Regions from separate parts of the Paenalkalicoccus suaedae genome, predicted to be linked through region 1. Evidence: riboswitches for the same ligand, from Rfam matches in the RefSeq annotation. Region 1 holds a riboswitch; the other holds the start of a gene.
The links. A riboswitch is a leader RNA that binds a small molecule or an ion and turns the genes downstream of it on or off. The one in region 1 is predicted to bind glycine.

Region 1 (4,435 bases):
AACTTTGTTGATTGCGCGAATTTCGTCTCTGTCTGCGCATATTTCGGTGCTGATTGCGCGAATACCCTCCTGAATTGCGTGAATTTCCACCTTAATCGCGTATCCGACAAAAAAACATCGAAGCCCCTTCCCCAACCAAAAAAACAGGAACCAACCTCTCTCCTGGTCAGTTCCTGCCTGTTATTAGGATCTTCTGGCATCTAATATTAACTGCAACAGCTGTAGTCGCTGCAGTTCGTTTACGCTGGAGCGCGTGAATTGATGTGTCAAAGTAGTGGAGTCAACTCGGTGTACAAACACTAAATCAAGCTCTGGAACAATGTCGATTGATTGTCCATACCTGCCTACTGCCGAGTATAAGCCTAAATCACTATATGGTGGTGTTGTCGAGACCCACCATAAATACCCGTAGTCAAACACGGAATTAGAGGGGACGGTTTTTTGAGCCGAGGTGCTCTCTTTGATCCATTCTTTCGAAACAAGCTGTTCTCCTTCCCACTCCCCTTCTTGAAGGTACAATTGTCCGAAGCGTGCCATATCCCTCGCCGACATACGGAATAAGTAAGAAGGGTGCCTAGAGCGACGGTCCTCATGTTTATAATACGTATTGGATAAACTAAAATCCTCCATTCCTAAAGGAACGGCTATGTTTTCGTAAAAATCCTCAAACACATCTCTCTCGGTTTGCTGATTATAAATCGTGCCTAATACATTAAAATCCCAATTATTATAATAGTAGTGCTGTCCTGGGAAATTACTTCCTCGTGCAGGTCTCGAGAGTCTCATACCAAACGACTCTTCTCCTGCTGGCAAGTACACGCCAGAGCTTGAGGTCATCAGGTGGCTCAAATTAGCCCGCTTTTCTAAAGAAGTAAGGGGTGTATCGTCCTCGACGGAAAGATCCTCGAGCGTTTGCTCCAAACTTAACGTCCCTCTCTCTATTTCGTTGCCGATCAAGGCGCTAATAAAGCTTTTGCGAACGGAATGGGCATTTGTATTCTTCGTGACGTCTCCCCATGAGAACAACACTTTGCCTTCATAAATAACCATAGCAGCCGTCGAATTTAATGATTCATAGTAGTTACGAGCCTGCTCTAATGCTGCCGGATTAAATCCAGCGGACTCTAGTGATTCATGCGTTTCCCACGTCGTTTCAGAAGACGAATCCATGGAAAGATAGACGTACATAAATAATCCCACCAATACAAGTATTGTTACAATCAATACCTTTATGATTTTTGTATACACCTTGATCATCCTCTGTCAGTTACAATAACTTGATCATATCACGGTCTTATAATGGTTGCTATTACAGTGATATTAATTTCTCATTCCCTTGACTAGCATTTAGAAAACTGATACGTTTAGTTAAATTAATACGAGCGATGAGCGCAGTGGGTCACTACTGCGGGAGCAAATTCTGGAGAGTTCGCATCTAAGCGACGCCGAAGGGTTCATAATCTCAGGCACAAGGACAGAAACGATCGGCATGGAGCCGGTTTTTTTCTGTTGAGATTAGGGACAACCCTTGTCTCTTTTTTTGTGCATCAAGAAGACTTCATATTAAAACGAGAAGGTAGTGACAGCAAAATGGAACAAAAACGTGCAGTAATTTCAGTAGTAGGGAAAGACCAGGTTGGTATTATAGCGAAAGTAACAACGATGCTTGCAGAGAATGATGTAAACGTGCTTGATATCTCTCAAACGATCTTACAAGACTTCTTTACGATGATGATGCTTATCGACATTTCGGACGTAGAGGATTTCCACCGCCTCCACGATAATCTAGATACAATTAGTGAAGAGATGAAGCTTAAAATTGACATGCAACGAGAAGAGCTATTCGGCTCTATGCACCGCATTTAATAGGAGGATACTATGAGCTTAGCATTTCAAGAAATTCAAGAAACCATACGCATGATTCAAATGGAGAAGCTGGATATTCGCACGGTAACAATGGGTATCAGCCTACGAGACTGTATCTCACATGATCAAGAGCATATGAGAGATGCTGTGTATAAAAAGATAACGTCCTATGCAAAAGACCTTACAAAAACGGCGGAGCAAGTCGCAGACGAATATGGTATTCCGATCGTCAACAAGCGTATCTCCATCACGCCAGCTGCTGAACTACTAGGTAGTGCTACGAGAGAGGATGCTATTTTACTTGCTAAAACGCTAGATAAGGCTGCAAGTGAGCTAGGAGTAGACTTTATCGGTGGATTCAGTGCGCTTATTCATAAAGGCGAAACTAAAGGAGACACTGTCTTACTAGATGCATTAGCAGAAGCCCTAAGTGATACGAACCGCGTGTGCGGATCTGTCTCTGTAGCGACAACTCGTTCCGGAATCAACATGAACGGCGTCAAACGTTTAGGGGAAATCATTAAAGAAGGTGCGGAGCTGACAAAAGATCAAAACGGAATCGCGAATGCAAAGCTTGTTGTATTCTGTAACCCTGTTGAAGATAATCCCTTTATGGCTGGTGCCTTCCACGGTGCTGGTGAAGGAGAAGTTGTGTTAAACGTAGGTGTCTCTGGTCCTGGCGTTGTCTTGCATGCGCTTCGTCGTTATCCTGATGCAGACTTAGGCGAAGTTTCAGAAGTAATCAAAAAGACAGCATTTAAAATCACTCGCGCAGGAGAGCAAATCGGACGAGTGGTAGCAGAACGCTTAGAGGTGCCATTTGGTATCATGGATCTCTCATTAGCACCGACAAATGCGATGAACGATAGCGTGGCGGAAATTCTTGAGGAGATCGGACTCGAGCGTGTCGGTACGCACGGTACGATCGCAGCACTTGCTTTAATGAATGATGCTGTCAAAAAGGGTGGCGCCATGGCGAGCTCTTACGTTGGTGGCTTAAGCGGAGCATTTATTCCGGTTAGTGAAGACAACGGTATGATTAAAGGAATCGAAGATGGCGCACTTACCCTTTCTAAACTAGAAGCGATGACGTGTGTATGCTCTGTTGGTCTTGATATGATCGCGATCACAGGTGACGCCTCTGCCGCTTCTATTTCTGGAATGATTGCGGACGAAATGGCTATTGGAATGATCAATAAAAAGACGACGGCCGTGCGCGTTATTCCTGTGCCAGGTAAACAAGAAGGTGACATGGTCGAGTTCGGCGGATTACTAGGTCGTGCTCCGATTATTGCGATGAATCCATTCGGATCTGATCGCTTTATTAATCGCGGTGGCCGAATCCCTGCACCACTTCAATCATTAATTAACTAAACAGAAGAGGGAGCGCTATTCTCCCTCTTCTTCGTATACAAATTTCACTTCTCCGCGCGTAAGTGTAACCATTCTAAACATTCGATCGCGATGGCGATTCGTATAGGACGTCGCCTCAAATCGATATACCTGCTCTTCCCCTCTCATTAACACGTAGTGATTTGCTTGCGCATCTGTCTCTTCCGTCATCCACACCTCAAGCGTGTCAATCGAACTCCAAGGAATCTCCCTTTCTCCAACCATGCTTATGGATGAAAAGGTGATGCCACGATCCGTAATGTAGTAATAGGAATTAAGCGCGACCGCGCTTAAGCAAATAAATCCAATCAAGCTCACTACTAAATAAACGGTGTACCCTCTTAGCATGTGTATCGTTACCTTCGTTCTAAAATAAAAATAAGCTAAAAGTCCAATTGGCAAGAACAAAAATCCTGCTGTAAGTAAAATATATGAAGAGGAATGCGCGCCAACAAACCAAATAGAATCATGACTAAACCATATCCACTGCGTGAGTAATAGCAGGAACGATGGGCCAAATAAGACGAGCGCTCCAAAACAAATAAATAACATTCGAAGAAGTGTATCACGCTTTTTTACAGTCGTTTGCATCCATAATCCCCTCTTTAAATTGTTTTTAGAATTGTGCAATTATTCCTTGACATTACCTCTAAAAGTATAAATAATAAGGTAATATTATTATGTAGAGAATAGTAGGTATGACTGTCTTTAAGAGAGTAGATCCCAACAGGCTGCAAGGATCTATAAGGCCTCACATACCGAACCTGCTCTAGTTTATCATAATCGTGCGGCAAGCGTTAATTGTCCTTTAAGCTGGGTTTTAAACCAACAAAGGTGGTACCGCGGAGATCTCTTCGTCCTTTTTTATAAGGGCGAGGTTTTTTTATTTTTAGGAGGGATGATTCGTGGAACGAATCGTATTAAAAATTGGTAGTAGTTCATTAACGACACCTAATGGAGAGCTTGACGATCAAAAATTACAAGAGGTTGTCACGTTTATTGCAAAAGCGCGCGATCATGCTGATATTATACTTGTTACGTCAGGTGCCGTTGCAGCAGGCTTTAAGCAAGTCGGCTATCAAACAAGACCCGTCACCGTTCATGGAAAGCAAGCTGCCGCTGCAGTTGGACAAACACTTTTAATGGAGCGATATCACACGCATTTTAAAGCGTACGA
Region 2 (4,435 bases), 340 kb from region 1:
CAAACAATCGTACGCATGAAAATAGCGATGGATAAAATCTAGCAGGTTAGTTTGCGTCATGTCTTTCCTCCTCTAGCAAATGAGATAGATGCTCGAGTCTGAGCTTTATTTCGCTAGTTGAACGCTTCTTAGTGAATGTTTGCGTCATATAGGACTCTATGTCCGTGCGCGCTACGTCCTCTAAAATAGTGTCGACTTCACCTACGACGCCCTCAAATAAGCCAATTTTTTTATACAGTAATGATAATAGGTGATCCTCGATCGTTTCTTTAACTGCGACATGGACGACCGTCACATCTTTAGATTGACCATGCCTATGGAGTCTTCCAATTCTTTGTTCGATCCGCATTGGATTCCAAGGAAGGTCATAGTTTATGAGTCGGTTGCAAAACTGAAGGTTTACTCCTTCGTTCCCTGCTTCTGTAGCAATCATGATTTGTGCACGATCTTTAAAAACCTGTTTCATCCACTCTTTCTTTCCTCGTTTAAAACCCCCTCTAAAAGGCACGCATATATACCCGGCTTGGGTTAAAAATGCCTGTAAATAAAGCTGGGTTGCACGATACTCCGTAAAAATAAGTACTTTATCAGACCCCCAGCTTTTTATCTGATTTAACACTTCCTTAGCCTTCGCGTGATGGTCTACCTGCTGCATAGCTGCTAACAGCTCCTGAAGGTCTCCTGTATCTTCTAGCTTTTCTTCTTTTAGCGCTTTGACCATGGTTGTTAATGCGGCAAATTTACTTGAGCACCACTCCCGTCTCAGAGTTAAAGAGAGGAGTGAGTTAACAGCTTGTAAGTCATCAAGCTTTTCATAGACCTGTGTCTCTTCGGGCGAAAAGTCAATTAACGTTGTCGAGACAATTCGTTTCGGCCACTCTATAGAGGTATCCTTGCGCCTCGTTCGTATCATCACGCTTTTAACTAATGCTTTCATCTGGTCATCTGTTAACGATTTTTCGTGAGAAGCAGAGAGAAGACCTGGACGTAAGATAGATACTAAGTGGATTAATTCTTTTACTTTATTTTGCATAGGTGTTGCAGTTAACAATAAACAAAATTTCTTTTTTAGTTGCTGAACAAATTGATGATTTCTAGACTGATGATTTTTAAGCTTATGAGCCTCATCGATAATGATCATGTCATAATTAATGGCTAAGATAGCCTCTCTATTAGGCTCACGCTTTGCAAGCTCCATAGAGGAAATAATAATATCGTACGTCTCCCAATCTACGCCTTTTCTCTTCTCATAAGCCGGCAATAAAAACTTTGTGCGAAGCTCTTCTCCCCATTGAGAAACTAATGAGGCAGGGCAAAGTATCAGAACCTTTTTCACAATATTTCGGTGCATATACTCTTTTAAAATTAATCCTGCTTCAATCGTTTTACCAAGCCCAACCTCATCCGCTAACAAAGCGCTTCCGTTTAATTCAAAAAGGACACGCTTACAGGCGTCAAGTTGATAATCATGTAAGGTGACATTTGGCAAGTGTGATAAAGAGACGATTCCATCAAATGGGAGGTTATGTAGCGCCTCGTTGATATCGTAAGCTAACGTAAATTGATCCCACGTCGTTATAGGATGCTGGTCTGTCAGTTTTTCTGACAAAGAATCTTTAAGTAGTACATCAATCATGATAACGCCTCCACTAATCAGAAAATGCAAAAAAAACAGAATGTATCTTGCCTTGAAATTACGTTCAGTGATACGATGTATATAGTATGAACCAAACGAAAGAAATTTATGTAAATATTTGCGAATGACAATAGGGGGAGAGGGCGACTCATCGTAGTCGACGCCGAAGGAGCAAACGGAGACGTGAATCTCTCAGGCAAAAGAGACTTCTATTGGACGCAACTCTGGAGAGCATCTGGATACTTAGCAGAGCACCGATGGGGAAACCTTTATGAGGGAAACTCTCAGGTACAAAGACAGAGACACACTACTTTTTAGGGGTGTCTCTGTCTTTTTTTGTGCAAAAGATGCTTTTATCACGTGAAATTGGTTTTTATTTTATGGAGGTGCAAGAATGACGTTAAAGCGAACGCCACTTTATGATGAGTATAAACGTGTTGGTGCAAAAACAATCGATTTTGGTGGTTGGGATTTACCGGTTCAATTTTCTTCTATTAAAGAGGAACATGAAGCAGTTCGAACAAAGGCAGGCCTATTCGATGTTTCTCATATGGGAGAGGTTGAGGTGAAAGGGTCTGGGGCGATTACGTACTTGCAAAAAATGATGACAAATGATGTTAGTAAAATGAAGGATAATCAGTGCCAATATACAGCTATGTGCTATGAAGATGGTGGAACAGTGGATGATCTTGTGATCTATCGTCGCTCGGAAACGGACTTTTTATTAGTGGTGAATGCCTCTAATCAAGAGAAGGATGCGCAGTGGCTAATAGACCATGCAACGGAGGACGTAGAAGTAACAGATGTATCCGATAACTATGCGCAGTTAGCGCTACAAGGGCCCATGGCGGAAAAGGTTGCAAATCGTTTGACGGATGAGGAGTTATCAGATATTTCCTTTTTCCGATTTAAAGATCACGTGACCCTTGCTGGTAAAAAAGTACTTATCTCTAGAACAGGATATACAGGTGAAGATGGTTTTGAAATCTATTGTCACCCTCAGGATGCGACAGAGCTTTGGCAAGCGCTTCTAAAAGAAGGTGAAGCGGAGGGACTTGTTCCTTGTGGTTTAGGAGCACGTGACACGCTCCGATTTGAGGCAAAGCTTGCCTTATATGGTCAAGAGCTCTCTAAAGAAATTTCGCCACTTGAGGCTGGGATTGGATTTGTTGTAAAAACAGAAAAAGAGCCTGCTGCTATTGGGCAGAAGGCATTAAAGCAACAAAAGGAAGAGGGGCTTCAAAGAAAGCTTGTCGGAATCGAGATGATTGACAAAGGAATTCCAAGAACCGACTACGAGGTTTATCACAATGATAGACAAATTGGCTTTGTCACGTCAGGCACGCAGTCTCCTACTTTGCAAAAGAATATTGGGCTTGCATTAATTGAGACGGTGTTCACAGAGCTTGGAACGGAAGTAGACGTGCAGGTTCGTAAAAAGCGTTTGAAGGCAAAAGTTGTCGCTACACCATTTTATAAGCGTGAGAAGAACTAAAGAGGAGGATCATCATGAATCGCTATCGATATTTACCACTAACTGAGCAAGATGAGAAAGAGATGCTGCAAACTATCGGAGTATCAAATTTGGATGAATTATTTGAGGATATTCCAGACAGCATCAAATTTAAGGGTGATTTAAAGCTACAGGAAGCTTTGGACGAAACCGCACTTGTTAAAGAGATGAGCCGTCTAGCTCAAGCAAATACGCATGTCAAAGAGTTCCCCTCGTTTTTAGGGGCTGGTGTCTATGAGCATTATATTCCTTCTGTTGTCAATCATATGCTACTGCGCTCAGAGTTTTTTACAGCTTATACTCCTTACCAACCGGAGATTTCACAAGGAGAGCTACAGGGGATTTTTGAATTTCAGACGATGATTGCTGAATTGACGCAAATGGATTTAGCGAACTCCTCTATGTATGATGGTCCGACAGCTTTATCAGAGGCAGCAATGATGAGTGCTGCTGAAACGAAAAAGAAGACGATCCTTGTCTCAAAAACTGTTCATCCCGAAGCGCGTCAGGTGCTTAAAACGAATGCTTCTGGCCAGAGCTTAACGGTTATTGAGATTGACGAAAAGGACGGACAAACTTCCCTTGAGGACTTAAAGGCAAAATATAACGATGACACTGCTTGTGTAGTCGTTCAATATCCAAACTTCTTAGGAGAAGTTGAAGATTTAGCAGCGATTGAGAAAATTGCTCATTCTGAAAAGAAGAGCCTCCTCGTTGTTTCCTCCAATCCTCTAAGTCTTGGTGTTTTAAAGCCGCCAGGAGCATTTGGTGCAGATGTAGTTGTTGGGGATGCTCAGCCGTTCGGAATTCCGATGCAGTTAGGTGGACCGCACTGCGGCTATTTTGCTGTCACCAAAAAACTAATGCGGAAAGTACCAGGTCGACTAGTTGGCCAAACGACAGATGACCAGGGACAAAGAGGTTTTGTGTTAACTCTGCAGGCACGCGAGCAACACATTAGACGCGAAAAAGCGACTAGTAATATTTGTTCAAATCAGGCGCTTAACGCTCTTGGTGCTTCTATCGCTATGAGTGCAATTGGGAAACAAGGCTTAAAAGAAATGGCGATGCAAAACATTCAGAAGGCGAATTATGCCAAGCGTGCGCTTGAAGCGGCAGGTATACCTGTTGTGACAACGGGGGCATTCTTTAACGAGTTTGTCATTGACGTGAAGCGTTCTGTGAAAGAAGTGAATCAAGAGCTGTTTGAAAAAGGGATTATCGGAGGATTCGATCTAGCTCGTTTTTATCCAGAGAAGGAAGGTCACATGCTTTTAGCCGTGACA

Region 2: linked by a shared signal. The riboswitch ahead of gcvT (glycine cleavage system aminomethyltransferase GcvT) and the one ahead of FLK61_RS09850 (ACT domain-containing protein) in region 1 are both predicted to bind glycine.

What each region holds. Positions count from the first base shown of each region.
Region 1 is NZ_CP041372.2:1,839,612-1,844,046, reverse strand. It holds gene FLK61_RS09855 (serine hydrolase domain-containing protein) at 184-1,188, opposite strand; glycine riboswitch at 1,411-1,488, shown strand; gene FLK61_RS09850 (ACT domain-containing protein) at 1,591-1,866, shown strand; gene FLK61_RS09845 (PFL family protein) at 1,879-3,240, shown strand; gene FLK61_RS09840 (hypothetical protein) at 3,256-3,849, opposite strand; gene proB (glutamate 5-kinase) at 4,164-4,435, shown strand, end outside.
Region 2 is NZ_CP041372.2:1,496,068-1,500,502, forward strand. It holds gene FLK61_RS08115 (YqhG family protein) at 1-60, opposite strand, end outside; gene FLK61_RS08120 (DEAD/DEAH box helicase) at 47-1,636, opposite strand; glycine riboswitch at 1,761-1,855, shown strand; glycine riboswitch at 1,859-1,938, shown strand; gene gcvT (glycine cleavage system aminomethyltransferase GcvT) at 2,031-3,131, shown strand; gene gcvPA (aminomethyl-transferring glycine dehydrogenase subunit GcvPA) at 3,146-4,435, shown strand, end outside.